Regions from separate parts of the Streptomyces sp. bgisy130 genome, predicted to be linked through region 2. Evidence: riboswitches for the same ligand, from Rfam matches in the RefSeq annotation. Region 2 holds a riboswitch; the other holds the start of a gene.
The links. A riboswitch is a leader RNA that binds a small molecule or an ion and turns the genes downstream of it on or off. The one in region 2 is predicted to bind ZMP and ZTP.

Region 1 (14,704 bases), on a different contig from region 2:
TCCTCCCAGATGTAGATCGGGTGCCGGTCGGGGACGAAGGGCGCGGTGCCGCCGCGCGGGGCGAACCAGTACATGACCTGTCGCTCGATGGTGAACGGCACGCCCAGGTCGGTGAGCAGCTGGGGCGCCCAGGCCCCGGGGCAGATCACCAACTGGCCTGCGGTGTAGGTGTTTTCGGGGGTGTGGACGCGGACCCCGGCGCCGCCGGGCAGCTCTTCCCAGCGGGTGACCGGCTCCTCGAAGTGCAGCTCGGCGCCGTCCTGGCCGGCGAGCTGGACATGCGCGGCGACGGTGTACTCCGGCCGCACCAGACCCGCCCGTGCCTCGTACAGCGCGACCTCGTCCTCGGCGGGGGTCAGGGTCGGGAAGCGGCGGCGGATCTCCCCGGGTTCGAGCATCTCGTGCGGGAGGTCCCACTGGCGGGCGGATTCCAGGCTGCCGCGGACGGTCCGGCTGTCGGGTCGGCCCAGCATCACCCCGCCGCAGAGGGTGGCGATCTCCCGGCCGCTGTCCCGCTCCAGCTTCTCGTACAGCTCGTACGAGCGCAGCAGCAGCGGTACGTAGGCGGGGTCCTCGAAGTAGGACTGGCGGGTGATCCGGGAACCGCCGTGGCTGGAGCCGCGGTTGTGCACCGGACCGAACTTCTCCAGGCCCAGGACCCGGGCGCCCCGGGCGGCGAGATGGTGGGCGGCGGCGCTGCCCATTCCGCCGAGGCCGAGAACGATGACGTCGTAAGTGGGAGCCATGCGGTTGCTCCTTCTGCGTACGGAGGGCGAGCGGATCACCGGCACCGCGGGCGGGGCCGGGGCTACCTGCGGATCCGCTCCATCTGCGGGTCGAAGAGGGGCTCTTGGGCGACGGTGGCAGGGATCTTCTCGCCGAAGTACTCGATGTGTACGGCGGTGCCGGGGACCGCCGCGGTGGCCGGCAGCCAGGCGTAGGCGATCCCGCGGCCGAGGGTGTAACCGTAGGCGGCGGAGGTGACATAGCCGGCCGGGGTGCCGTCCACCCAGACGGGTTCCTTGCCGAGGACGACGGCCGCGGGGTCGTCGAGGGTGAGGCAGCTGAGCCTGCGGGACTCGGTGTCCTCGCTCCGGCCCGCCAGCGCCGCCCGGCCGACGAAGTCGCCCTTGGCGGGGCGGACCGCGAAGCCGACCCCGGCCTCGTAGGGGTTGTGTTCGGTGGTCATGTCGTGGCCCCAGGCGCGGTACCCCTTCTCCAGGCGGAGGCTGTTGAAGGCGCTGCGCCCGGCGGCGATCACCCCGTGCTCCTGGCCGGCCTCCCAGAGCGTGTCCCACAGGCGCAGGCCCAGATCGGCGGTGGTGTACAGCTCCCAGCCCAGTTCGCCGACGTAGCTGAGGCGCATGGCGGTGACCGGGACATGGCCGAGGCAGGTCTGCCTGGCCCGGAAGTAGCCGAAGTTCTGGTGCGAGAAGTCGTCGCGGGTCAGGGGCTGGACCAGGGCGCGGGCGAGCGGGCCCCAGACGCCGATGCAGCAGGTGCCGGAGGTGCTGTCGCGGACCTGGACTCCCCCACTCTCGGCTTCGCTCGAGCGGGAGGGGCCCCCATCGTCGGGGGCGTGCCGCAGCAGCCAGTCGAGGTCGGCCGGGCTGTTGGCGCCGACCTGGAAGCGGTCCGGGGCGAGCCGGGTGACGGTGAGGTCGGAGCGGATGCCGCCGGTCTCGTCCAGGAGCAGGGTGTAGGTGACCGCGCCGGGCTTCTTCGCGAGGTTGTTGCTGGTCATGCGCTGGAGGAAGGCGAGGGCGCCGGGACCGGTGACCTCCAGTCTGCGCAGCGGGGTCATGTCGTAGAGGGCGACTTTTTCCCGGGTGGCCCGGGCCTCGGCAGCGGCGATCGGCGACCAGTAGCGGGCCGACCAGGCGTCGCGCTCGGGGAGTTGGAGCCCTTCGGTGAGCGGGGCGTTGGCCTCGTACCAGTGCGGGCGCTCCCAGCCGCCGCCCTCCAGGAAGTACGCGCCGAGCTCCTGCTGCCGTGGGTAGAAGGGGCTGGTGCGCAGTGGCCGCGGCGCTTCCATGGGCTGAAGCGGATGGATGACGTCATAGACCTCGATGAAGTTCTGGGCGCCGCGGTCGGCGATGTAGGCGGGCGAGCGCTGGGCGTCCTCGAAGCGGTAGAGGTCGCACTCATGGATGTCGGTGGCGGGCCGGCCGTCCGTCATCCACTCGGCGACGGCCTTGGCGACGCCCGCGGAGTGGGTGACCCAGACCGCCTCGGCCAGCCAGAATCCGCGCAGTTCGCGGGATTCGCCGAGCACCGGCATACCGTCGGGGGTGAAGGAGAAGACGCCGTTGAAGCCCTCGGCCACCCGGGACGAGCCCAGTGCGGGCAGCAGTCCGACGCTGTCCTGCCAGCTCGGCGCGAAGTCCTCGGCGGTGAAGGGCAGCGAGGACGGCATGACGGGAGAGTCGTCGAAGGCGGCGACGGTGAAGGGGTCGACGGGCATCGGGCGGTGGGCGTAGGAGCCGATGCCGATCCGGTCGGTGTGTTCGCGGAAGTAGAGGTCGCGGTCCTGGAAGCGCAGGATCGGCTTGCTCGCCTCCTCCCGTGGGTCGTTGACGCCGGCGAGTTCGGGCAGCGGTGCGGTGGTGGCGTACTGGTGGGCCAGCGGGAGGAGCGGTACGTCCACCCCGGCCATCGCGCCGATCACCGGGCCCCAGAAGCCGGCGGCGGAGACGACATGGTCGGCGGGGAAGGTGCCGCGGTCGGTGGTGACGCCGGTGACCCGGCCGTCCGCCCGCTCGATCCCGGTGACGGTGTGCCGGTCCAGGAAGCGGGCGCCGCGCTGCTCGGCGCGGGTGATCTGGGCGCGGCAGGCAAGCACGGCCCGGGCCAGCCCGTCGTCGGGGGTGTGGAAACCGCCGTACAGCGTGGCCTCGTCCAGCATCGGCCACAGCCGCTTGCACTGCTGCGGGCCGATCAGTTCACCACGGACGCCCCAGGAGGCCGCGAGTCCGGCCTTGCGGTGCAGATCGGCCCAGCGCGCCTCGGTGGTGGCGATCTCCAGACCGCCGACCGGGTTGAAGCAGGACAGCCGGTCCACATCGAGGGAGCGGAACTTCTGGACGGTGTAGGCGGCGAACTCGGTCAGGGTCTTGGACTGCCCGGTCTGGAAGACCAGGCCGGGAGCGTGCGAGGTGGAGCCGCCGGGGGCCGGCAGCGGGCCCTGTTCGAGGACGGTGACATCGGTCCAGCCGCGGGCGGTCAGCTCATCGGCGAGGGAGCAGCCGACGATGCCGGCACCGATGACAACCACACGGGAACTGGGGGCGGGCGTACGGGACATGTCCCTCCTCCTGCTGGTCGGGGTGGTCCACTGGGGTGACTGTGACGCCGTTACAGGAGCACGACGGAGCGCAGTACCCGGCCGTCGCGCATCTTGTCGAACGCGGACTCCACCTCGTCCAGGCCGATCGTCTCGGTGACAAATCCGTCGAGGTCGAGCCGTCCGCTGAGGTAGCGGTCGATGAGCACGGGGAAATCGCGGCTGGGCAGGCAGTCGCCGTACCAGGAGGATTTCAGGGCGCCGCCGCGCGAGAAGAGGTCGATGAGCGGCAGTTCGAGGCGCATATCGGGGTCGGGGACGCCGACCTGGACCAGGGTGCCGGCCAGATCCCGCATATAGAAGCCCTGTCGGTAGGTCTCGGGGCGGCCCACCGCGTCGATCACCACATCGGCACCGTGGCCGCCGGTCAGTCCGCGGACCGCCTCGACGGGGTCCGTGCCATGGGAGTTGACGGTGTGGGTGGCGCCGAAGCGGAGGGCGCCGTCCAGCTTCTGGTCGTCGATGTCGACCGCGATGATCCGGCGCGCGCCGGCGATCGAGGCCCCGGCGATCGCCGCGTTGCCGACCCCGCCGCAGCCGATGACCGCGACGGTGTCCCCGGACCCGACCCCGCCGGTGTGCACCGCCGCCCCGTAACCGGCCATCACTCCGCAGCCGATGAGACCGGCCGCTTCGGGACGGGCGTGCGGGTCGACCTTGACCGCCTGCCCGGCGGCGACCAGCGTCTTCTCGGCGAAGGCGCCGATGCCGAGCGCGGGGGCGAGCGGGGTGCCGTCCAACAGGGTCATCGGCTGGGTGGCGTTGCGGGAGTCGAAGCAGTACCAGGGCCGGCCGCGGCGGCATGAGCGGCAGCTGCCGCAGGGCGCCCGCCAGGCGAGGACGACATAGTCACCCGGCGCGAGATCGGTGACGCCGGGGCCGACGGACTCGATGACCCCGGCCGCCTCATGGCCGAGGAGGAAGGGGAATTGGTCGTTGATCGCCCCCTCCCGGTAGTGCAGGTCGGTGTGGCAGACCCCGCAGGCCTGCACGGCGACGAGCACTTCTCCCGGGCCGGGGTCCGGTACCAGAATCGTCTGCGGCTCGACCGGTGCGCCTTGTTTCGCCGCGACGACGGCATGGACGTGGTGTGGCATGCCCTACCCCTCCGTGTTGCGCACTGCACGACTGGTTGCGCGATGAGAGACATAGTGGGAACGCCGGATCGGCACCGTCAAGAGGTACGGGCCACCTCTTGGCAATGGACCTCTCGCGCACCCGGACACGAAGGCGGGGCCGGAACGTCCGCCCCGGCCCCGCCTTCACCACCCGCACCCGTCATCGCCTCAACAGGCGTACCCCATCCGCCGCGACAGCTCCTCGGCCGCGGAGACGGTGGCCTTGACGACCTCGGGCAGCCGCTCCTCGGCCAGCCGGTAGGCGGGCACCGAGACACTGATCGCCCCGATCACCGAGCCGTCCGGCGCCCGCACCGGCGCCGCGACCGCCCGCAGCCCGAGCTCCAGCTCCTCGATCGCCACCGCGAAACCCTTCTCGACCACGTCGGCGAGCTCACGGCGCAGCGCGGCCGCCGAGGTGACCGTCCGCTCGGTGAGCCGCGGCAACTTGCGCGCCAGCACGGCCTCCTGGACCGCTCTGGGCTGGTACGCGAGCAGCGCCTTGCCACTGGAGGTGGCGTGCAGCGGCGTACGCCGGCCGAGCCAGTTCTGCGCGGTGACCGAGGCCGGGCCGCGCGCCTGGGTGACGTTGACCGCCGCGTCGCCCTCCAGCACCGCGATATTGACCGTCTCCCCCAGCTCCGCAGCCAGCTGCCGGCAGACCGGCGCGCCTTCCTGGGAGATGTCCAGCCGTACGGCCGCCGCACCGGCCAGCCGCAGCACCCCGGCCCCGAGGTAGTACTTGCCGCGCTCCTGCTCCTGTCCGACCAGCCCGCGGTTCTCCAGCACGCCCAGCAGCCGGAAAGCGGTCGACTTGTGGACGCCCAACTCCTCGGCGACCTCGGTCACACCGGCCTCGCCGTGCCGGGCCAGGATCTCCAGCACGGTCACCGCCCGGTCGACCGACTGCACACCGCCCGGCTGCTTCGGCGGCCTGGCCTCCGCCCGCCCCTCCACGCTGTCCGTCATCTGTTGGATCTCACCACCTGGCACCCCGGCCGCGGGCCGGGATTCGAAGGGTCGGCATTTCCGGGGACCGCTTGACGCATCCGCTCCCCGGCTGGATTCTGTTGCGCATGGCGCCTCATCGTGCGCAAAGCGAAACTCGATGATACCGAACAGTAACAGGGGGGTCCTGTGATTCCTGTCTGCCCGCTCGCCGACCTGCCCACCGGCGAGTCCGTACGCATCGACACCGCACCTCCGATCGCCGTCTTCCATGCCGACGGGCAGCTGTACGCCATCGACGACACCTGCACCCACCAGGACGCCTCCCTCTCGGACGGCTGGCTGGAGGGATGCCTGGTCGAATGCCCGCTGCACGCCGCCTCGTTCGACCTGCGCACCGGAGCGGCGACCTGCCTGCCCGCCCGCCGGCCCGTGCGCACCCACCCCGTGACCGTCGAGAACGGCATGATCTACGTCCACCACGCCGCCGAGGAGGGCACCGCCGCATGAAGTCGGTCGCTGTCATCGGGGCCTCGCTGGCGGGCCTCTACGCCGCGCGGGCCCTGCGCGCCCAGGGATTCGACGGCCGGCTGGTGATCGTCGGGGAGGAACACCACCGCCCCTACGACCGCCCGCCGCTGTCCAAGGGCTTCCTCACCGGGGCCACCGCTGACCAGGGCCAACTGGCCCTGGCCGACGCCGAGGAGATCGCCGAACTGGACGCCGAATGGCTCCTCGGCACCCGCGCCACCGGGCTCGACACCCATGGGCGCGCGGTACTCCTCGACGAAGGCCGGTCCCTGACCACCGACGGTGTGGTGATCGCCACCGGCGCCGCCCCGCGTCGCCTCCCCGGCCCGGCCCCCGCCGGAACCCACACCCTGCGCACCCTTGAGGACGCCCAGGCGCTGCGCGCGGAGCTGACCCGCGGCCCGGTCCGGGTCGTGGTGATAGGCGGGGGCTTCATCGGCGCCGAGGTCGCCTCGTCCTGCGCCGCGCTCGGCCATGACGTCACCGTGGTCGAAGCCGCTCCACTCCCCCTCGTCCCCCAACTCGGCGGCGCGATGGCCGAGATCTGCGCCGCCCTCCACGCGGACCACGGCGTCGCCCTGCGCACCGGAACCGGTGTCGCCCGCCTGCACGACGGTGGCGCCGGTAACCGGGTCACCGCGGTCGAGCTGGCCGACGGCCGGCTGCTCCCCGCCGACGTGGTCGTCGTCGGCATCGGGGTACGCCCCCACACCGGCTGGCTCGAAGGCTCCGGACTCCCCCTCGACGACGGGGTGTGCTGCGACGCGGGCGGGGTCACTCCGCAGGCCCGCATCGTGGCGGTCGGCGATGTCGCCAGGGCGGACGGCACCCGCGCCGAACACTGGACCAGCGCCACCGAACAGGCCGCGGTCGCCGTCCAGAACCTGCTGGCCGGCCGCACCGTCGCGACCCACCGGAGCCTGCCGTACTTCTGGTCCGACCAGTACGGCGTGCGCATCCAGTTCGCCGGCCGCAGACTGCCCACCGACACCCCGCGGATCGTCGAGGGCTCGCCCGACGACCGCAGCTTCCTCGCCTGCTACGAACGCGACGGGCGAACCACCGCCGTCCTGGCCCTCAACCGCCCCCGCCCCTTCATGCGCCTCCGCCGCGAACTCGCCCGCGCCACCCAGCCGGTCAGCACCTGACCCCGGCCGGCGGTGCGACGCGGCAGCGGGCGGCTGCGGGTGACGGTGGCGGTCCGATGGCTGCGGCGCGGCGGCGACCGCGGGGCGGCAACTGTGGCGCAGCAGACAGTACAGAGCGGATGACGGCAGCGCTGTGGTGTGTTCGGAACAGCGGAACGTCTGCCGGCCGGCGGCGTTCCGCGCCCGCGTTCTCTTCCAAGGAGACCCACACGTGACTGCCAGCGCCGCCGCCACCCGCGCGGCCCAGACGCTCTCCCGTCCCTTCACCCTGGGCGGCCGCACCGTGCCCAACCGGATCGCCATGGCGCCGATGACCCGCGAGTTCTCGCCGGGCGGTGTCCCGGGCGCCGATGTCGCGGACTATTACGCACGCCGCGCCGCCGGCGGCGTCGGCCTGATCATCACGGAGGGGACCTACGTCCGGCACCCCGCCGCCGGAACCAGCGACGCCGTCCCCCGCTTCCACGGCGCGGACGCACTCGACGGCTGGAGCCGGGTCGTGGCAGCGGTGCATGCGGCGGGCGGGACGATCATGCCGCAGCTGTGGCACGTCGGCATGGCCCGTAAAGCGGGCGCACCGCCGTTCCCCGACGCCCCGCCGTCCGGCCCGTCCGGCCTCGCCCTCGACGGCACCCCGTCCGGGCACGCCATGACACAGCGGGACCTGGACGAGGTCATCGCGGCGTTCGCCGAGGCGGCGGCCGCGGCCGAGCGGCTCGGCTTCGACGGGGTCGAACTGCACGGTGCGCACGGCTACTTGATCGACCAGTTCCTGTGGTCGGGCACCAACCGGCGGACCGATGCCTACGGCGGCAGCCGCACCGCCCGTACCCGTTTCGCCGCCGAGATCGTGGCGGCCTGCCGGGCCGCGGTCTCGCCCGACTTCCCGGTCCTCTTCCGGATGTCCCAGTGGAAGATGGGCAACTATGAGGCCCGTCTGGCCGAGACGCCGGACGAACTCCAGGAGATCGTGGCGCCGCTGACGGACGCCGGAGTCACCGCGTTCCACTGCTCGACGCGCCGTTACTGGCTGCCCGAATACGAGGGCTCGGACCTCAATCTCGCGGGATGGGTCAAGACGCTCTCCGGCCGGCCGACCCTCACCGTGGGCTCCGTCGGTCTCGACAACGAGTTCCTCGGGACGTTCCAGGGCGAACAGGCCGGGGTCTCCGACATCGACCGGCTGCTGGACCGGCTGGAGCGGGACGAGTTCGACCTCGTCGCCATCGGGCGGGCGCTGCTCGGCGACCCGGAGTGGGCCGCCAAGATCTTCGAGGGCCGCACCGACGCCCTGGTGCCGTTCGACGCCTCGATGCTGCGAACGCTGCACTGACACTGCACTGACACCGGACGCACCGGGCGCGGCCGATCCGCGCCGCGCCCGTGCGTCACCGTCCGCACCGCTCCACCGGGCGGCTTCGCGGCCCCGCTGCCCCGCGGACTCGATGCAGCGGTTCGGGCCGGCGGCCGGAGATCACCACCTGGTGCCCGGCCGCATACGCACCGCGCCGGCGGTCAGACCGCGTTCAGCTGGGCGGCCGCGGCGTCGACGGTCTGGGTGAGCAGGGTGGCGATGGTCATCGGGCCGACGCCGCCGGGGACCGGGGTGAGCAGGGCGGCGCGGGTGCGTGCCGCGTCGAAGTCCACATCCCCGACGTTGCCCGGGTTGGAGCCGGCGTCCATCACGACGGCGCCGGGCTTGATGTGCGCACCGCCCAGGAACCGGGGCCGGCCGACGGCCGCGATCAGCACATCGGCCTCCTTGGTGAGCGATGCCAGGTCGGTGGTGCGGGAGTGGCAGTAGGTGACGGTGGCATTGCGGCCGAGCAGCAGCATCCCCACGGGCTTGCCGAGGATCGCGCTGCGGCCGACCACGACGGCATGCTTGCCGGCCAGGTCGACGTCATAGTGATCCAGCAGCCGCAGGATGCCGCCGGGCGTGCAGGAGGCGAAGCCGTCCAGGCCGAAACTCATCGCGGCGAAGGAGTGGCAGGTCACGCCGTCGACATCCTTCTCCGGGGCGATCGCCTCGAACGCGGCGCGCTCGTCGATGTGCGGGCCGGCCGGGTGCTGCAACAGGATGCCGTGCACCGAGGGGTCGTTCGACAGCGCGGTGATCGTCTCAACCAGCTCCGCGGTCGTGGTGGCGGCGGGCAGCGCGACATGCCGGGAGCGGATCCCGGCTGGGATCGCCCAGGCGCGCGGCACCGGCCGTGGATGGCCGAGCCGCTCCCCGGTGGTACTCCACCCAAACGCCAGTCACGGCTCGGCGCCCACTGTAATCGACGTCAGGATCGAGCGGCATCAGGCCCGGCGGCGCCGTCCGGTCACCCGCCGCCCTGCCCCGGTGCGGAGAGGGGTGGTTGGGGCGCGGCGGTGGCCTCCCACTGGCTGAGGATGCCGTCCCAGTCGTGCTGGGCGGCGGTGATGGCATTGGCATCCCAAGTGGGCTGGGTGGGCTGCTGATACTGCTGGTGTTCCTCGTACACCCGGTATTCCTGGTATTGCTGCTGGTCCGGGTAATGCTGGTACGGCTGTTGTTTCCAGGGCTCCTGCTCGTAGTGCTCCCGTGGGGGGTGCTGTGGTCGCTCGCGCCACGTCAGCGGGGAAGCCTCCGGCTGTGGGGGCGGGACGTTGACCAGCCGGCGATGCCGTCCCGTGCGGTCCGAGGGGGAAGGCGGCATCGGGCGGCTCTCTGCGGACAGTTGTTGTGCGCGGGCCACCAGCAGCCGGACGTCGAGACTGAGTTCGGTGGCCAGGGCGGTGAGGTCAACTCCGTTGTGCCAGCTGCTCATCAGGACCGCGTCCAGCGCCGGGGCCCAGGCCGGCTCGGAGGGCTGGGGGGCGGCGGCCGGGCCCGGCTGGGGCGGCGGCGCGACATGCGCGGCAGGTCCCGGCGCGGCGGCCGCCTGGGCGGGCTGCGGCGTGGGCGCCTGCGCCGCGGGGGCCGGTGGCGAAGGCTGCTGTGGTGCGGGCTGCTGTAGTCCGGGGGCGGGTTCGCACGGGGGCTGGGCGAGCAGGCTCTTGGCGACCGCGCGGGCGTCCTCCTTGCCCACCGTGCGCCGGGCCAGCCGCACTTCGCGTTCGTCCAGGCCGAGCAGATCCGCCACCACCGCGTCGCTGCCCACGGTCACGGCGAAGGCGGCCAGGGTTCGCGAACGGCGGGCCTCGGCCTCGTCGAGGAGTCCCTGTGTACGGCGGACCTCGTCATCGCTGCTGCAAAACGCCTGTGCGAGTACCGCGTGGCGCTCCCACAACTCCCTCGGTTCCATGACTGCGACAACGTTCCTTCGTCCGGATTGGACCGCTTCCCGGCTATAGATCACTGCATAAGGTGATATTCGATGGAGATGCGTCCCCGCCTGCCTGGCGGAAGTACGGACGGCTGCAAAAATACGCAGTGACCCCAGCGTCGAAGAATCGTTTCTACGGCCATGAGCGTCCCCTCTTCCGGCACCGTCGCAGGTCACGGACCGACGTCCCTCCCCCGCCCCGGGCAGATGCCGCGGTGGATCACCGCGGAGGTCATCCGGCAGACCCCGGTGTACGCCGGGCTGGTGAAGCAGTGGACCGAGCGTGCCGCCACGGTGCCCGGGGTCGCCGATCCCGAGTGGCAGCGCCTGGTCTCCTACCGCGCGCTGATGGAGGAGACCGAGATCGCCCTCACGGCCCTCCGGCCCCATCGTGCGCCCGACGTACTGCCCCCGCGAAAGCCGTCGGTCCCGGCGGCCCGGCCCGCCCGTCTGGACGCCTGAACCCGGTCCGCGGCGCCCACCGGACCGGCGACGCGGGCGGCACCCCGGCCGGAGTACCGTTGAGTTGTCGAGGATTTCCCGCTGTCCGGCGGCTGCGCCGACAGCGGCTTTGACCAGCGACGGAGCCCGGGTGAGCGCGACGGATGACACGGACTTCAGCCCGATCGGGGTGATCGGGCGGGTGACCGTCTCCATCCCGACCGACGGCCCGGGTGAGGTGCTGCTGCCCGTACGCGGCGGCACCGAGGCCTTCGCCGCCTGGTCCCACGAGCCCATCGCCCGGCACACGCAGGTCATCGTGGTGGACCACACCTCGGCGCGGTCGGTGATCGTCGCGCCGCTGCCCGCGTGACCCGGCGGTCCCGCCGACCGTGGCCGGCCACCTGAGCACTCCCTTTTCCCGCGGCCGGGCCCGCACCCCCACCGGGGCCGGCCGCACCGGACCAGGAGCCTTCCGATGTTGTTCTGGCATGTTCCGGCGCCCAACGAGGCGCTGTTGATCTCCGGCTCGAAGCGCCGGGCCGGGGACGCCCAATTCCGTATCGTCACCGGCCATGGCTGCTGGGTCATGCCCGTCAAACAGAAGGCGAGCGTGCTGTCGCTGTCGCTGCGCGAGGCGGAGATCTCCGAGGACTGCGTCACCCAGCAGGGCATCCGGCTCGGCGTCCGGGCAGTCGCCGTCTTCAAGGTCGGGGACGACCAGACGTCCATCGCCAACGCCGCGCGCCGGTTCCTGGCCGAGCAGGCCACCATGGAAGAGCTGGTGGGCCGGATCTTCGCCGGTCATCTGCGCTCGATCGTCGGCGGACTGACCGTCGAGCAGATCATCCGGGAGCGGGACCGGGTCGCCCAGGAGGTCAAGGACGGCAGCCACTCCGAGATGGAGAAGCTCGGCATCGTCGTCGACGCCCTTCAGATCCAGGAGATCGCCGACACCTCCGGCTACATCACCAATCTCGCAGCCCCGCACGCCGCCGCGGTGGCCAGCACTGCCCGGATCGCGCAGGCCAAGGCCGACCAGGAGGCGACCGAACGCGAGCAGCAGGCGGCGGCGTTGAAGGCCGAGTACGAGCGGGACACCGCGATCAAGCGGGCCGGGTTCCTCGCCGAGACCGAGCAGTACAACGCCCGGGCCGCACAGGCCGGCCCGCTCTCCCAGGCCAGGGCCTCGCAGGAGGTCATCGAGGAGCAGACCGCGCTGGCCCAGCGGCAGGCCGACCTCGCCGCCCAGCGGCTGGAGGCCGAGGTACGCCGCCCCGCGGACGCCGAGGCGTACCGGCTGCGCACCCTGGCGGAGGCGCAGCGTGACCAGGTCCGGTACGAGGCGGACGCCCGCGCGTACACCGAACGGACCGTCGCCCAGGCGCGTGCCGACGCCAACACGGCCCTCGCGGGCTCGCTGCGGGACGGCAACCAGGAACTGATCGCCGCCAACCGCACCGTCGAGAACCTCCCGGTCCTCGCCGAGTCCGCCGCCGAGGGCCTCTCCGGCGCCCGGCTGACCGTGCTCAACGGCTCCGACGGGCTGAACGAGATCGTCTCCGGCATCGTCGGCCAGGGGCTGGCCATTCTCGACAGCCTGAAGCAGGGCACCGGCCCGTCCGACGCCTCTCCCCCGCCGACCGACGGCACGGGTCCGCTCCCCCGGAAGGTGACGCAGCTGAAGCAGGAGGGTGCGGGGTCCGGTACGTCGTGACCGGACCTCCGTACGGACAAGCCGGACCTCCGTATGGACAAGAGGGGTGACCCGGCCGGTCAGCCGGCCCTGCCGACGTGGCTAGGTGAGGTCGGCGAGGAGCCCGTCCAGTGCACGGGTCAGGGCCGCGGAGTTGGCCGGGTCGAACCATGTGGTGCGGATGCGTTCGTTGTTCCCGTTGGGGGTCTCGTGGTCGCTGGTGACGGCGGCTCTCGCCGGCCCGGTCAGCCGTACATCGCCACGCGGTACAGGGTCGCCAGTGCGTCGTCGATGGGATGGGGCTGCGGCCTGCCGGCGGAGTCGAGCCTGTTCCACCGCTGCATGTTGACCGCGACCGCCATCTGCCGCTTGCCGTCGGCACGGGTCATGGCCAGCGCTCCACCACCCCAGACCGTGCCGCCATGGCCCCAGAAGGTGCCCTGACCGGGCCCCTCCATCGGGTGCAGGCCGAGGCCGTAGTCGATCGTCCTGCCCTCCTGGGAGACGACCGGGACAGTGCGTTGCATCTGCGCCAGCGACGTCGGGCTGACGATCTCCCCGGCGAGCAGCCTGCCGTAGAAGCGGTTGAGGTCCGAGACGGTGGAGATCAGCGAGGCCGACGGCCCCGCAAATGACATGTCGTAGACGCTGTAATCGCGTGGCGGGTCGATCATGCCGAACCACGCCTCGTAGAGCTGCGAGTGCGGCCCGTTGACGTACGGTCCGGCGGGGAGTTCGGTGTCTTGGAGCCCGGCGCGCTCGATGACGTTCCGGGTGATGTACCGCTCGGCCGTGGTGCCGGTCGCCTGTTCCAGGAGTTGGACGAGGAGCAGGTAGTTGGTGTTGGAGTACACCCCCGGCGTACCGCCCGGGGCGCCGACGGCAGGTGCGGTGACCCCCATCTCGATCAGTTCAATCGGGTCGAACCGCGTGAGCCGGTGGTCGTCCAGGCTCTGGGGCCGGGTGTCCGCGAAGGCGGGCCACGCCTTGAGGGAGGGATAGGCATACGGGAGGTACTCGGCGAGGCCGCTGGTGTGGTTGATCAGCATCCGGACGGTGATCGCGGCACCGCGTTCTCCGGGGACCAGCTTCGGAAGATAGCGGCCGATCGGTGTGTCGAGCCCTATCCGGCCGCTCTCGACCTGCTGGAGGACCGCGGCGGCGGTGAAGGTCTTGGTGATGCTGCCGACGCGGTGCCGCATATCGGCGGTGACCGGGCGGCCGGTGGCGACATCGGCGACCCCGGCGGCGCCGCGCCAGACCTGGTCGCCGTCTCGCACCTCGGCGAACAGGCCCGGCAGGCCGGCGCGGTGGACGTTCTCGATGGCCGCGTCCAGCGCCGCGGGATCCAGTGGATTCGTCACGTCATGCGTCCTTTCGTATTCCCCGGGGCGAGCTGCACATCGGTCGCCCGACCCCGGATAACAGGGCACGAGTGGCATGCCGGCCCGGCCTCCTGCCAGGCGCCCGGCAGGCCCATGTCCTCATTATGCACGCAGTGCGTGCAACACCAAGTGCATAGGTTAGGCTGAAGTCCGGCGAGGGGAGCAAGATGGCAGGCCGAAGGCGCTGGTCGACCGAAGAGATCCTGGATGCGGCGGCGGAGCTGCTGCGCACGAGCGACGCGGATTCGTTCAGCGTGCGCAAGCTGGCCGCGGCCCTCGGGACCGATTCGTCCAGCCTGTACCGGCACTTCCGCAGCAAGACCGAACTGCTGCGCGCGGTCGCCGACCGGATTCTGCTGGCCGCCATGGACGGCCACCGCGCCGAGGGCGACTGGAAGCAGCGCATCACGGCCCTGGCCCTGCGGGTGCGAGAGGCCTTCGGTCAGCAGCCCCAACTCGCCGCGGTCTGGGGACGTTACGCGTCGAGCGGCACCGGTTCGCGGCTGGTCATGGAAGAGGTACTACAGGCGCTGCGGGCGTCGGGACTGCCCGACGAGGAGATCCCGGTGCGCTACCACCGGATCGTGGTCCTCATCTCCGCGTTGATCGCTTCCGAAGCCGGGGCCGGCACGCTCACCCCGCAGGAGCACGAACAGGGCATGGAGCTGTTCCGCGTGGCGGTACTGGGCGCCGATCCCGAACGCTTCCCGGCCCTGGCCCACTTCGCCCGCGACGTCCGCCCCCTCGGCGCGGACCGCCGCGCCGCATTCGAGGAGATCCTCGCTGCCCAACTCGCCCACA
Region 2 (14,704 bases):
ACGCCGGGCTTGTTCTCGGTGTCGTAGCGGATCACCGTGTCGGTGTCCGTGACCGCGCTCTTGACCTTCTTCGCGGAGACCTTCGGCTCGTCGAGGAGGTTGATCAGGCCCTTGGGGCTGGCGGCCGACTTGCTCATCTTGGCCGACGGGTCCTGGAGATCGTAGATCTTCGCCGTCTCCTTGAGGATGTACGGCGCCGGCATCGTGAAGGTGTCGCCGTAGCGGCTGTTGAAGCGCTCGGCGAGGTCGCGGGTCAGCTCGATGTGCTGGCGCTGGTCCTCGCCGACCGGGACCTGGTGGGCCTGGTAGAGCAGGATGTCGGCGATCTGGAGGATCGGGTAGGTGAACAGGCCGACGGAGGTGCGGTCGGCGCCCTGCTTGGCGGACTTGTCCTTGAACTGGGTCATCCGGGACGCCTCGCCGAAGCCGGTGAGGCAGTTCATCACCCAGCCGAGCTGGGCGTGCTCGGGCACATGGCTCTGGATGAAGAGGGTGCAGCGCTCCGGGTCGAGACCGGCGGCCAGCAGCTGGGCGGCCGCGATCCGGGTGTTGCTGCGCAGTTCCGCCGGGTCCTGCGGAACGGTGATCGCATGCAGGTCGACCACCATGTAGAAGGCGTCGTGGGACTCCTGGAGCGCCACCCACTGGCGTACCGCACCGAGGTAATTGCCGAGGTGGAAGGAGCCGGCGGTGGGCTGAATGCCGGAGAGCACACGAGGACGTTGCTGCATGGCGGAGCCATTCCCCTGAGGGTGGTGGTGGGCGACGGGCGGGCGATCGAGAGCCATGGGTCGATTGTCTCAGGTCGGCCAGGGGCGCCGGTGTGTGGTGGCGCGCGCGGCGACGGTACCGGGCGGAAGCGGGGCGACGGGGCGTTGCCGGAGAGGGCTCGGCGGCCTGTTCGGGGCGGGCGGGAGCTGGAATCGTGGACCTGTTCGTGGCCTGGCGGCAGCGCCGTGGTGGCCGCGGCACCGTGCCCGTACCCATGGGCCGCGCCTATGGGCCGCACCCATGGCCCGTACCTGTGGACCCGTGCACCGCCCCGGATCTTCGTCACCGATCTGTGAGGACCGCCGATGAGCGACGGACAGCCCGAGACCGACGCACAGCCGACCGACGCACAGCCGACCGCCGACGCCCGCCGACCCGCGCCCGCGCCGTTATCCCCCTCGCCCGAGCCCCTCTCCCCTGGCACCGCCTGCCCCGCGCACCCCGGCGGCGGGCCGCCCCACCGGCTCGCCCCCGGCGGCCCCGGCCGGGCCGCGGCCGACGCACGGCTGCGGGAGGCCGGGCCGGTGGTGCCGGTGCTGCTGCCCGGGGAGGTGCCCGCAGTCGCCGTCACCCGCCACGAGGCGCTGCGCGCGATGCTGGCGCACCCCGAAATCGCCAAGAACGCCTGCCACTTCACCGCCCTGCACGACGGCACGGTGCCGCCCGGCTGGCCGCTGGCCCTCTTCGCCACCATCGAGGGGATGACGACCGCCGACGGGGCCGACCACCGGCGGCTGCGCGGCCTGGTGACCCAGGCGTTCACCGGGCGGCGGGTGGCGGCGCTGCGGCCCCGGATCGCGGAGCTGACGGCCGGGCTGCTCGACGCGCTGCCGCGGGCCGCGGATGCCGACGGCACAGTGGATCTGCGCCGGCACTTCGCCTATCCACTGCCGATGAGCGTGATCTGCGAACTGCTGGGCGTGGACGCCGCGTTGCGCGACCGGCTGCACGAGCTGTCGAACGTGATCGTGAGCACGGCCGGCACCGCGGCCGAGGTGCTGGCCGTCAACCGTGAGATCACCGCCCTCCTCACGGAGGTCGCCGAGGCCCGGCGGGCGGACCCCGGGGACGATCTGACCAGCGCGCTGCTCGCCGCCCAGGAGGAGGACGGCGACCGGCTGAGCGCACCGGAGCTGGTCGGCACCCTGCTGTCGCTGACCGTCGCCGGGCACGAGACCACGCTCAATCTGATCAGCAACGCGGTCCGGGCCCTGTGCACCGACCGCGGGCAACTGGAGCTGGTGCGGAACGGGCGGGCCACCTGGGACGACGTGGTCGAGGAGACCCTGCGTTACGACAGCCCCGTCGCCCACTTCCCGTTCCGCTACCCGGTGCGGGACCTGGAGATCGGCGGCATCCTCGTCCCGCGCGGCACCCCGATGCTGGCCTCCTACTCGGCGGCCGGCCGTGATCCGGACGCCTACGGGGCCGACGCGGACCGGTTCGACGTCACCCGGCGGCCCGCCGCCCGGCACCTGTCCTTCGGCCACGGCGCGCACTACTGCCTGGGCGCGCCGCTGGCCCGGCTGGAGGCGACCGTGGCCCTCCAGGCGCTGTTCACCCGCTATCCCACGCTGGACCTCGCCGTCCCGGACGCCGAGCTGCCGGCGCATCCGAGCCCCGTCAGCAACGGCATCCAGGTGCTGCCGGTCCGGCTCACCTGCTGATCACCGGCCGGTGAGCCGGGCGGAGCGCCGTGGGGCCGCCCGTTCAGGCCGTCGGCAGGCCCGGCGCCGGGTAGGCGGCCATCAGTTCCGCGACCTCACTACGGATCACCGTCAGCGCCTGCTCGTCGCCCTTCGCCGCGGCCCGGACGCTGCGGTCGATCCACTCGGCGACCAGCGGCATCCGGTCGGTGCCCAGCCCGCGCGAGGTGAGGGACGGGGTGCCGATGCGGATGCCGGAGGGGTCGAAGGGCTTACGCGGGTCGAAGGGGACGGTGTTGTAGTTGACGACGATCCCGGCGCGGTCCAGCGCCTTCGCGGCAACCTTGCCGGGGACGTCCTTCGAGGTGAGGTCGATCAGCACCAGGTGGTTGTCGGTGCCGCCGGAGACCAGGTCGTAGCCGCGGGCCAGCAGCGCCTCGGCGAGGGCCTTGGCATTGGCGACGACGGCATGCGCGTAGTCACGGAAGGACGGGGCGGCCGCCTCGCGCAGCGCGACCGCGATGGCGGCGGTGGTGTGGTTGTGCGGGCCGCCCTGGAGGCCGGGGAAGACGGCCTTGTCGACGGCCTTGGCGTGGCTCGCCCGGGACATCAGCATCGCGCCGCGCGGGCCGCGCAGGGTCTTGTGGGTGGTGGTGGAGATGACGTCCGCGTGCGGCACGGGCGAGGGGTGGGCGCCGCCCGCGATCAGACCGGCGATATGCGCGATATCGGCGACGAGGACGGCATCGACCTCGCGGGCGATCTCGCCGAAGGCGGCGAAGTCGATGGTGCGGGGGACGGCGGTGCCGCCACAGAAGATGATCTTCGGGCGTTCCTTGCGGGCGAGCTCGCGCACCTCGTCGAAGTCGATCAGCGCGGTGTCCGGGCGTACGCCGTACTGCACCCCGCGGAACCACGTACCGGTCGCCGAGACGCCCCAGCCGTGCGTGAGGTGGCCGCCCATCGGCAGCGCCATGCCCAGCACGGTGTCGCCGGGCTCGGCGAAGGCGAGGTAGGCGGCGAGGTTCGCGGGCGAGCCGGAGTACGGCTGGACGTTGGCGTGCTCCACACCGAAGACGGCCTTGGCCCGCTCGACGGCCAGCGTCTCGACCTGGTCGATGTTCTGCTGGCCTTCGTAGTAGCGACGGCCCGCGTACCCCTCGCTGTACTTGTTCTGGAGGACGGTGCCGGTGGCTTCCAGGACGGCGGCGGAAACGTAGTTCTCGCTGGGGATCAGCCGCAGCGTGTCGGCCTGGAGCTGCTCCTCGGCGCCGACCAGCGCGGCCAGTTCGGGGTCGGCGGCGCTCAGCGCGGGATGCGAAAGGGACTGGGACATGCGGGGCTGTGACATGGCGTCCTCCGGGGCGGTCGATCGGTGTTGCCGGTCGTGGTCCCGGGGTGCCCAGGCGGGGCGGCACCTCGTGGTGGTTGCCGCACACCGCTTCCTCGAGGTTGCTTCCCCGTACGCCAGTCGCGGTGCGCATCGCAGAGTCTAGGACACCCGGGCGGCCGTGTCCGGCGGATCTTCGCAGGCCGGACGGTCCGGGCGAGCGCAACAATGGAGGGGACGCGGCACGGTCCGCGCCCCGCACGGTCTACCGAACGGAGTCACCGGTGACGTCCACGGAACGCGGCATCGCGGCCGCCGAAGCGCACAGCGCGCACAACTACCACCCGCTGCCCGTCGTCGTGGCCACCGCCGAGGGCGCCTGGGTGACGGACGTCGACGGCCGGCGCTACCTGGACCTGCTCGCCGGGTACTCCGCACTGAACTTCGGGCACGGCAACCGCCGGCTGCTCGACGCGGCCAAGGCACAGCTGGAACGGGTCACGCTCACCTCGCGCGCCTTCCATCACGACCGTTTCGCGGACTTCTGCACACAGCTGGCCGAGCTGTGCGGCATGGAACTCGTGCTGCCGATGAACACCGGCGCCGAGGCGGTCGAGACGGCGGTGAAGACGGCCCGAAAGTGGGGCTACAAGGTCAAGGGCGTCCCGGACGGCCGGGCGAAGATCATCGTCGCGGACAACAACTTCCACGGCCGGACGACCACCATCGTCTCCTTCTCCACCGACCCCGAGGCGCGCGCCGACTTCGGCCCGTACACCCCCGGCTTCGAGATCGTCCCGTACGGCGACCTCGCCGCGCTGGAGGCCGCCGTCGACGCCGACACGGTCGCGGTGCTGCTGGAGCCGATCCAGGGCGAGGCGGGCGTGCTGGTGCCGCCGCCGGGCTACCTGGCGGGCGTACGGGAGCTGACCCGCAGCCGGAACGTGCTGTTCATCGCCGACGAGATCCAGTCGGGTCTGGGCCGCACCGGCCGGACCTTCGCCTGTGAGCACGAGGGTGTGGTGCCCGACATGTATGTGCTCGGCAAGGCGCTGGGCGGCGGCGTGGTGCCGGTCTCGGCGGTGGTCTCCTCCCGCGAGGTGCTGGGCGTCTTCGCCCCCGGCGAGCACGGCTCCACCTTCGGCGGCAATCCGCTCGCCTGTGCCGTGGCCCTGGAGGTCATCGCCATGCTGCGGACCGGCGAATTCCAGCAGCAGGCCCTGGAGCTGGGCGAACATCTGCACAGCGAGCTGGGGCAGCTGCTGGCCGGCGGCGCGGTGGACGCGGTACGCGGCCGCGGGCTGTGGGCCGGGGTGGACATCAACCCGTCGCGCGGCACCGGGCGGGAGATCTCCGAACAGCTGATGGCCCGCGGGGTGCTGGTCAAGGACACCCATGGCTCGACGATCCGGATCGCGCCCCCACTGGTCATCAGCAAGGAAGACCTGGACTGGGGGCTCGACCAACTGCGGGGCGTGCTGGAGGGGTGAGACGGGGCCGGGACAGCCCTCAGGCAGAGAGTGAGGCCGGGGTGACGAGCCGGGCGCGTTCGTCGAGTTCCCGGGCGGCGTGGTTTTTTAGGTGGGGGCGGATGAGTTTGAACATCTTCCCCATGCGCCGGTCGACCCTCCCGCTTTGCACCAGGGGATATTCGTCCAGCGCTGTATTCCATGTCGCACAGGCCGCTTCCAGGTGCCCCACCTCAAGCTGGAACTCGGCGAGTGTGGCCCGTTCCTTCACCCGGGACCGGCGGTAGATGTCGTAGCACAACCTGTCCGATTCCCGCATCGCCGTCACGGCTCCGGGAAGGTCTCCGAGCTCATGGCGAACATGGCTGATGTGGTAGTGCAGAGATGAAGGGTCATAGGACCCGAAGGCTTTCGCCCGCGCCTCCGCCTTTTCCATGGAAATTTCGGCCTCTTTGAGATGCGCCAGGGCCTTTTGGCGGTCTCCTGTTTGCGCAGCGGCGTGCGCCTGCTGGCCCGCGAGGAAGGCGAGCATACGCGGGCCCGCTTGCGGAGAGGCTGCGGCAGCGGCGTCGGCCAGCCGCATGGCTTCACGACCGTGCCCCAGGTCAACTGCCTGCACACTCATACCCCGCAGCGTCGTGCAGTACGTGAGGTGGTCCTCCGAAGCGCCGGCCAGTTCCAGCGCCTTCAGGTAGTACTTCTGCCCCAGCCCCTCCACCCCCTCGTCCACCGCCATGTATCCGGTGAGATAGCACAGGTCGGAGGCTGCCGACAGCATTGCCTTGCGTACCGGTTCCGGCGCATCGGCCCGTAGATACGGAGCCACCGTGTTGACGAGAAATGCCGCAGCCATGGGGCGGGCATGGCGTCCACCGAATTGGTCGTCGAGTTCCGAGATCCGCTCGGTCATGGCGATAACCGTGTCAACTTCCGGCATGCCGATGCGCGGAGTGAGGCCGGCTTGCACGGCTTCCATCCGCCCCACCACATCCGGCCAATTCGGCACCGTCAGCGCAACGGAAAAGAGCCCTATACCGAGAACGCTGCGGCGTGAGGGATCCATATCTCCCCTGCCGAGATCGATCAGCCCCTCCACCGCGCTCGGAGGGGCGTCCGGGCTACTGGCAGGGGACGGGAATCCCACCTCGGCATGTGTGACGGGACGTCCCAGCTTACGCGCCAGGGCCTCCACGATCAGTGGTCTGACCTGCTCCTTCGGCAGGTGCCCCTGGCGCCACTGATGGGCCGACGGCTCGCGGTACTTGAGCGGGGTTCCCCGCTCGGTGCCGATGCGGTTCACGGCCTGGACGAACTGCCGCAGCGTCCAGCCGGTCTGCCGGTAAAGCCGTTCAAGGTGCCGGTTCGGTTCCCGAGTGCCCACTAGCCCTCAACTCCCCGGTGTGCACGAGCACTTAAAGCTCTTAAAAGCCGCTTCCACTGCCACCGTACCGCTGGGCGTAGTGGAGCGGTTGCCTAGAGCGAGGAAGGCCCTCCTCGCAAGACAGGAGGACCCCCGCGACCGTGGTGGACGGCCCGGGGGCGTGGCCCTCAACTACAAGGGAGTTGACGACATGTCCAACGCTACCGCGCGGGTCTTCGTCCGGCTGCTGCCGTGGACCAGCCCCGACGGCAAACCGTGCTTCCTGGCAGGCGACGGGACCGGATATGTCTCCCGCATCGCCGACCAGATGGAGGAGGAACAGCTCAGTTCGGCCGACGACCTCATCGACGAGGCCCGCCAAGTGCTTGCCGCACGGGCCTGGACGCCCGGCGAACTGCACCTGCTGGCCGTCGAATTGACCGCGACCCTCGCCGATGTCCGCCGGGTGGCCAAGAGCCGGGGCGGGCGCCTGACCGCTCTCGGGGCGGCGTCGGTCCGTACGTAGAAGTTCGTGGCTGAACGCACCGCGCCCCTGCTCCGGCCATGTGCCGGAGCAGGGGCGCTTCCGCCTTTACCAGCGTGGGTTACTTGCCGTCCCCGCCCTGTGGCGACGGCTCACGCGGAGCCTCCGGGGGCATGGGGCCGCCATCGTGTTTACCACCGTCCTCCTCCATCTCCGCCTCGTGGCGGAAGGGGACACCGCGCCAGCCTTCGGCGTCGGGCCTGCGCGTCTCGTAGGTATCGACGCTCAGAACGCTCATTCACCAACCTCCTCTTTCGCGAGGAGCCATGCCGCCGTACGGTCGAGGGCATGGCCCATGGGCCGCAAAGGGGTTTCCTTTGCGGTTGGTCACCCGCCCCGGCTGCTCGACTGTCCAGGTTTCCGCCGCCGGGGCGGGAGTCTTCGGGCTCCGACTGCCGCCGGGCAGATGTGGCAGGCCCACAGGCCGGCGGGGTGAACGGCTTGTCTTCCCGACCGTATGGAGAGCGAAAGACTCAGCTCAATGAACTTCTGCGAACTTGCGCGCCGTCACCCGAGCGCGTCGATTGCCGAAGTAATGAGCTTCCTGGCTGCCGCCCCGTAGACAGCGATGCCTGCGAGTTCGGTGAACGTCTTGGCGTACTCGGCGATTTCACTTGGCTGCTTCACGGTGAGACTGGCGGACACCAACTCACAGGCGACTTGCTTCTCGTCGTACAGAGAGAAGGACTCGCACGGCCACGCATTGCCGCGCACGACCCCCATGGGGATCACGCCAAGGCTCAAGGAGGGTGCGGCCGTCATTCCGATCAGGTGGCTCAATTGGCTCAGCATCGTGGCGGAATCTCCGATGACCGTGCGAAGAACCCATTCCTCCATCAGGAAGGCGAACCGGCGTCCTCCCGTGTACAGGACGCGTTGGCGCTCCATCCGCGCCGCGACAGCCTCATCAGTGTCGCCAGGAGTGTCCCTGACGGAGGCAACCGTGTTGAGGACGGCGCGTGTGTAGTCCTGGGTCTGGAGCAGTCCTGGGATGACCCACGACTGATAGAAGCGGAACCAATGGGTTCGCTCGAAGAGCGGCAGCACAGACTCCTGGGCACGCTTCAGGCCGGCGCTTTCCAGACGCCGCCACTCCACGTACATGCCGTCAATGCCGCGGGCGGTCGCGATGAGGTCGGCGGCTTGGCCCTCGGCGTCACAGATCCGGGTCCAGGTACGAATGTCCTCATCGGAGGGAGGAGTTCGGCCGTTTTCCAGCCGGGAACTCTTGGACTCATGCCACCCTGCCGCCGCCGCCACAGCGCGGGCGGTCAGACCGGAGTCCTTGCGAATCTCGCGGAGGCGCTTCCCCAGCGCTTCCCTGGCCTGCTGGATGCTGGACGACGGCGACGACGGGGACACGGAGAGTTCAGCCCTGTTCGTGGATCAGACCGGCTGGTAAACCTCGTGCGGGACTGCGCGTTCCCAGACGGCCTCGAAAGACGTTGAGCAGAGCTGCACGATGGCTGGTTCCGTCGTCCGCTCCTCGTCTCCCTCGGGTGACAGCTCGCCATCCCCGGTGAAGTGCAGGAACACGACCAGGCTGTCATCGAACAGCCAGAAGTCATTGCCTGGGAGCGCCAGGTCCGACGCCTTGCGACGTGGCAGCCAGCGCACCTGCTCGCCGGCCTCCACGTTGCTGGGCGTGAGGTGGTGCTCAAAGCGGAGGTAGTCACTCATGGGCTCGGAGAAGATCCGGGCACGACGGACTTTCACACCGCGCGTGGTGATCTCCTGCATCAGGGCGAGCCAGGGGCGCGAGGCCGGGTCGCTCTCGGCAGGGACGCTTTGCGGATCCTGCCGCCAAGAGACGAATCGCGGGTCGGATCGCATGTACCCGTCCCTCATCTCCAGGTGAACGGCTGAACGCTTGGCCTGCTTGAACAGCTCGCTAAACGTCAGCTCGGCCGCCACCGCGTACCTCCGGAAAGAACTGTGTCATGTACTTGGGGATCTCTACGACCGTCTCATGGTCCGGGAGATCCAACTGGGCGAGTCGTTCGTCATCCAGCACCTTCAAGCCCTGGACCAGGTACTTGTCCGTCACATCGTCGTAATAGACGGTGGCGGACTTACCCTCGGGGGAGTTCGGGTCCTTGCCGAGCATGTGCAAAGCCATGATGCCCTCCGCACTCGTTGAAGACGATCTCTATCCATGAGCTTGCGCTTAAGTAACCCTGCTGCGCACTGAACTTGCATGAACTTGCACGGGTTTAAGGTTCCGGTGATCTGACGCGGCACCCGGCCACGCACGGTGGCGTGCCTAGCTGCGGATCACATGCGGCAAGAACCGCGCATACTCATCGGTGACCGGGCCCGCCGACTCCCGGATGCCGAGGCCGGCCGCCTCGTTCTCGACGACCCAGGCGCCGAGGACGACGCGGTTGCCGTCGAAGTCCGGCAGTGGGGCCAGTTCCTGGTAGCAGCAGGGGTCGTCGGGGTCCCGCGGGGCCGGGTCGGTGCCCGGCTCGTGCAGCGTGACCCCGGCGCCCTCGCGGCCGAGCAGCGGCTTGGCCACGTAGCCGCGGGTGTGTGCCAGCTCGCGCGGGCCGTCGAGGTAGGCGGGCAGCAGGTTCGGGTGGCCGGGGTAGAGCTCCCAGAGGATCGCCAGCAGCGCCTTGTTGGAGAGCAGCATCTTCCAGGCGGGTTCGATCCAGAGGGTGGAGCCGGTGCCGCCGCCGTTGTCGAGGGTGTCCAGGACGTGCGGGCCGAAGTCGTCGGTGGCCAGCCACTCCCACGGGTAGAGCTTGAAGCAGGCTCGTATGAAGCGCAGCCGCTGGTCGACGAAGCGGTCCGAGAGTCGGTCCCAGCCGATGTCCTCCATCGAGATGGCGACGGTCTCCAGGCCCGCCTGCTGGGCCGTCTCCTCCAGGTAGGCGACGGTCATCAGGTCCTCGCCGAGCTCGTCGCCCGCCGAGTGCGCGAAGTGCAGCGGTGCGCCGGGCGGCAGCAGCGGGGCCTGTCGCTTCCAGGCCGCCACCAGCCGCTCGTGGAGGGAGTTCCACTGGTCGGCGCCGGGGAAACGCTCCTCCATCCAGAACCACTGCGGGCTGGCGGCCTCGACCAGCGAGGTCGGGGTGTCGGCGTTGTACTCCAGCATCTTGGCCGGGCCACTGCCGTCGTAGTGCAGGTCGAACCGCCCATAGAGAGAGGGGAGTTCGTCGCGGCGGCGCCAGGATTCGGCGATCAGCCCGGCCAGGCGCGGGTCCTCGATGCCGAGGTCGGCGAAGCGGTCCCGGTCGACGATGTGCGCGGCCGCGGCCAGGCACATGCCGTGCAGCTCCTCGACGACCTCCTCCAGGGCCTCGACCTCGGGGAGGGTGAAGGAGTAGTACGCGCTCTCGTCCCAGTAGGGGCGCAGCGAGTCGTCCGGGTAGCGGGTCAGCGGGTAGATCAGGCCCTGCGCCTCGACGGTCTGCTGCCAGCCGGGGCGCGGGTCGATGGTGTGGCGTTGCATGCCGGCCGCGTCCGCTCAGCCGCCGAAGGAGCCGTGCCGGCCGCCGCCGCTGCCGTGCGAGCCCGAGCAGCCGAAACCGCCGCGGTTGACGGCCGTGCTCTTGCTGAACGTGCCGCTGTCGGCGTACGAGCCGCCCTTGTTGCTCGGGTCGTAGTACCACTGGCCGTCGACGCGCTGCTTGCCGCGGCCGGCGCTGCCGTATCCGCCGCTGCTGGAGCCACTGCTCCCGGACGACGAACTGCCGCCCGCCGAGCAGTTCTTGGAGTCGACGACGCGGTAGCCCTTGAGCGTGTCGTAGCTGTTGCGGTCGACGCAGCGCTTGTCGGGCTCGGAGCCGCAGGACGTCAGGGCGGCGGCGAGCGCGCCCATGCCTCCCAGGATCACCGTGCTGGACCGCAGCCTCCGGCGTGCCTTCTCGGCCATGATTTTCGCCTTTCCCCCGTGGAACATTTGTCTGAGCACGGACAGCGTAGACGGCGCCCGCGGGCCGAGGACAACGCGGTGCGGCCCGCGCCGCGACGAGGCCCCGGGCATCCACGACGGTCCCGGACGAAGCGGGCGGGGGGACAGGGAAAAGGGGCGGGGGGACAGTCGGGCGCCGGGCCGCCCTCCGGGGAGGACGGCCCGGCGCGGCGGGCAGGGAACGGCGCGTCAGGCGCCGAGGACGGTCTGGGTGTCGGTGTCGGAGGAGCCGGTGAAGTTGGTGTCACCCCCGTAGACGCCCGTGACGGTGTAGGTGCCCGCCGTGGCCAGCGGCGAGCTGGCGGCGGCGACCCCGTCGCCGTCGAGCGTGCCGGTCAGCGTCACGGTGGTCACCCCGTCGGTGACGGTGAAGGTCACCGTGCCGGTCGGGGTTCCGCTGCCGGGCGCCACGGCCTGTACGAAGGCCAGGAACGCCACCGTGTCACCGGCGTTGGACGGGTCGGGGAACGAGGTCACGGTCGTGGTGGTCGCGCTCTGGGTGACCGTGTGGATGTCGGTACCGGTGGAACCGGTGAAGTTGGCGTCGCCGCTGTAGAGGGCGAAGACGTTGTGCGGGCCGGCTTCGAGGGTGCTGGTGGTGATGGTGGCCACGCCCCCGGAGACGGTGGCGGTCTGTGTCCCGCCGCCCGCACCGTCGATGGTGAAGGTCACCGTTCCGGTCACGGTGCCGGAGCCGGGCGCCACCGGGGCGACCGTGGCGGTGACCGTGACCGTCTCCCCGAACACCGTCGGGTCGGGCGACGAGGCGACCGTGGTCGTGGTCGACGCCTGCGTCACCGTCTGGGTGTCGGTGCCGGCGGAACCGGTGAAGTTGGTGTCACCGCTGTAGGTGGCCGTGACCGTGGAGGTCCCCACCGCCACCGCATTGGTCGTGGCGGTCGCCGTGCCGCCGGACAGGGTGGCGGTCAGCGTCGGGCCGCCGGTGACGACGAAGGTCACCGTGCCGGTCGGGGTACCGGTGGCCGGTGCGACCGGAGCGACGACGGCCGTGAAGGTCACCGTCTCCCCGAACACCGACGGGTCCGGCGCCGACGTCAGCGTGGTGGTCGTCGCCCCTTGGGTCACGGTGTGGGTGTCCGCGCCCACCGAACCGAGGAAGTTGGCGTCACCGCCGTAGGTCGCCGTGACCGTGTAGGCCCCCGCGGTCACCAGACCGCTGGTGGTCACACTGGTCGTGCCGCCGCTGAGCGTGCCGGTCAGCGTCACCGTGGTCACACCGTCCGTCGCCACGAACGTCACCGTGCCGGTCGGCGTACCCGCACCCGGCCCGACCGGCGTGACGGTCGCGGTGAAGGTCACCGGCCCCCCGACGCCGGACGGGTCCGGAGCCGTGGAGACCGCGGTCGTGGTCGCCGCCTGGCCCACGGTCTGGGTGTCGGTGCCGGCCGAGCCGGTGAAGTTTCCGTCGCCGCTGTAGGTCGCGGTGACGGTGTAAGTGCCCGCGGTCACCAGCCCGTTGGTGCTGACGCTGGTGCTGCCGCCGCTGAGGGTGCCGGTAAGCGTCACCGTCGTCACCCCGTCGGTGGCCACGAACGTGACCGTGCCCGTCGGGACGCCGCTGCCGGGCGCCACCGCGGCCACCGTGGCCGTGAAGGTCACCGACTCTCCGACCACCGACGGGTCGGGGGACGAGGTGACCGTCGTGGTCGTCGACGCCTGGTTCACGGTCTGGGTGTCGGTACCGGACGAGGCGCTGAAGTTGGCGTCACCGCTGTAGGTCGCCGTCACCGTGTAAGTGCCCGCGGTCACCAGCCCGTTGGTGCTGACGCTGGTCGTACCGCCACTGAGCGAGCCGGTCAGCGCCACCGTCGTCACGCCATCCGTGGCCACGAACGTCACCGTGCCCGTGGGCGTACCCGCACCCGGCGCGACCGGCGCGACGGTCGCCGTGAAGGTCACCGTCTCCCCCACGACCGACGGGTCGGGGGACGAGGTGACCGTCGTGGTCGTCGACGCCTGATTGACGGTCTGGGTGTCCGTGCCGGACGAGGAGGTGAAGTTGGCGTCACCGCTGTAGGTCGCCGTGACGGTGTACGCGCCCGCGGTCACCAGCCCGTTGGTGCTGACGCTGGTCGTACCGCCACTGAGCGAGCCGGTCAGCGCCACCGTGGTCACACCGTCCGTCGCCACGAACGTCACCGTGCCCGTGGGCGTACCCGCACCCGGCGCGACCGGCGCGACCGTCGCCGTGAAGGTCACCGTCTCCCCCACGACCGACGGGTCCGGCGTGGTGGAGACCGTCGTCGTCGTCGATGCCTGGCCGACGGTCTGGGTGTCCGTTCCGACCGAACCGATGAAGCTTCCGTCACCGCTGTAGGTCGCGGTCACGGCGTATACGCCCGCGGTCACCAGACCGCTGGTGGTCACGCTGGTCGTACCGCCACTGAGGGTGCCGGTCAGTGCCACCGTGGTCACACCGTCGGTCGCCACGAAGGTGACCGTGCCCGACGGAGTACCCGCACCCGGCGCGACCGGCGTGACAGTGGCCGTGAAGGTCACCGGCTCGCCCACCACGGACGGGTCCGGCGACGAGGTGACCGTAGTGGTCGTCAACGCGAGGGTCACCGTCTGTGTGTCCGTGCCGCTGGACCCGGTGAAGTTGGCGTCGCCGCTGTAGGTCGCCGTGACGGTGTGGGTGCCGACGGTCAGCGCGTTCGTCGAGACGGTCGCCGTCCCGCCGGACAGCGTGCCGGTCAGGGTCGGACCGCCGGTGACGACGAAGGTGACCGTCCCGGTCGGGGTGCCCGCGCCGGGCGCGACCGGTGCGACGGTCGCCGTAAAGGTCACCGTCTCGCCGAAGACCGACGGGTCGGGGGACGAGGTGACCGTCGTGGTCGTCGCCGCCTGGCCCACGGTCTGGGTGTCCGTACCGACCGAGCCGGCGAAGTTCGCGTCACCGCTGTAGGTCGCGGTCACGGTGTACGCGCCCGCGGTCACCAGACCGCTGGTGGTCACGCTGGTCGTGCCGCCGCTGAGGGTGCCGGTCAGGGTCACCGTGGTCACGCCGTCCGTCGCCACGAACGTGACCGTGCCCGTGGGCGTACCCGTGCCCGGCGCGACCGGCGCGACGGTGGCCGTGAAGGTCACCGGCTGCCCCACCACGGACGGGTCGGGGGCCGAGGTGACCGTAGTGGTGGTCGCCGCCTGGTTGACGGTCTGGGTGTCCGTACCGACCGACGAGGTGAAGTTCGCGTCGCCGCTGTAGGTCGCGGTGACCGTGTGCGTGCCGACGCTCAGCGCGCTGGTCGTGACGGTCGCGACCCCGCCGGAGAGGGTGCCGGTCAAGGTCGGACCACCGGAGATAACGAAGGTGACCGTCCCGGTCGGCGTCCCCGCGCCCGGCGCCACCGGAGCGACGGTCGCCGTGAAGGTCACCGGCTCACCGAACACCGACGGGTCGGGGGACGAGGTGACCGTCGTGGTCGTCGCCGCCTGGTTCACCGTCTGGGTGTCCGTACCGGACGAGGCGGTGAAGTTCGCGTCACCGCTGTAGGTCGCGGTGACCGTGTAGGTGCCGGCGCCCAGCGCACTGGTCGAGACGGTCGCGACCCCACCGGAGAGGGTGCCCGTCAAGGTCGGACCACCGGAGATGACGAAAGTGACCGTGCCGGTCGGCGTACCCGCGCCCGGCGCGACCGGAGCCA

Region 1: it holds a riboswitch for ZMP and ZTP, as region 2 does, so the genes downstream of both, AC3EUV_RS03235 (bifunctional 5,10-methylenetetrahydrofolate dehydrogenase/5,10-methenyltetrahydrofolate cyclohydrolase) here and AC3EUV_RS06695 (serine hydroxymethyltransferase) in region 2, are expected to answer to the same signal.

The regions. Positions count from the first base shown of each region.
Region 1 covers NZ_JBYISA010000002.1:101,484-116,187, reverse strand. Annotated here, with positions in the region: gene solA (N-methyl-L-tryptophan oxidase) at 1-746, opposite strand, end outside; gene AC3EUV_RS03265 (GcvT family protein) at 809-3,304, opposite strand; gene AC3EUV_RS03260 (S-(hydroxymethyl)mycothiol dehydrogenase) at 3,355-4,440, opposite strand; gene AC3EUV_RS03255 (IclR family transcriptional regulator) at 4,630-5,430, opposite strand; gene AC3EUV_RS03250 (bifunctional 3-phenylpropionate/cinnamic acid dioxygenase ferredoxin subunit) at 5,599-5,919, shown strand; gene AC3EUV_RS03245 (NAD(P)/FAD-dependent oxidoreductase) at 5,916-7,088, shown strand; gene AC3EUV_RS03240 (NADH:flavin oxidoreductase) at 7,300-8,421, shown strand; gene AC3EUV_RS03235 (bifunctional 5,10-methylenetetrahydrofolate dehydrogenase/5,10-methenyltetrahydrofolate cyclohydrolase) at 8,604-9,296, opposite strand; ZMP/ZTP riboswitch at 9,273-9,361, opposite strand; gene AC3EUV_RS03230 (hypothetical protein) at 9,416-10,360, opposite strand; gene AC3EUV_RS03225 (hypothetical protein) at 10,523-10,843, shown strand; gene AC3EUV_RS03220 (hypothetical protein) at 10,974-11,195, shown strand; gene AC3EUV_RS03215 (flotillin family protein) at 11,301-12,539, shown strand; gene AC3EUV_RS03210 (serine hydrolase domain-containing protein) at 12,764-13,882, opposite strand; gene AC3EUV_RS03205 (TetR/AcrR family transcriptional regulator) at 14,071-14,704, shown strand, end outside.
Region 2 covers NZ_JBYISA010000003.1:323,724-338,427, reverse strand. Annotated here, with positions in the region: gene trpS (tryptophan--tRNA ligase) at 1-731, opposite strand, end outside; gene AC3EUV_RS06700 (cytochrome P450 family protein) at 1,077-2,438, shown strand; gene AC3EUV_RS06695 (serine hydroxymethyltransferase) at 2,482-3,753, opposite strand; ZMP/ZTP riboswitch at 3,811-3,902, opposite strand; gene rocD (ornithine--oxo-acid transaminase) at 4,032-5,237, shown strand; gene AC3EUV_RS06685 (NsdA family TPR-like regulatory protein) at 5,257-6,597, opposite strand; gene AC3EUV_RS06680 (hypothetical protein) at 6,788-7,102, shown strand; gene AC3EUV_RS06675 (hypothetical protein) at 7,182-7,358, opposite strand; gene AC3EUV_RS06670 (helix-turn-helix domain-containing protein) at 7,628-8,482, opposite strand; gene AC3EUV_RS06665 (DUF6879 family protein) at 8,507-9,034, opposite strand; gene AC3EUV_RS06660 (hypothetical protein) at 9,012-9,239, opposite strand; gene AC3EUV_RS06655 (glutathionylspermidine synthase family protein) at 9,384-10,577, opposite strand; gene AC3EUV_RS06650 (hypothetical protein) at 10,593-11,000, opposite strand; gene AC3EUV_RS06645 (Ig-like domain repeat protein) at 11,229-14,704, opposite strand, start outside.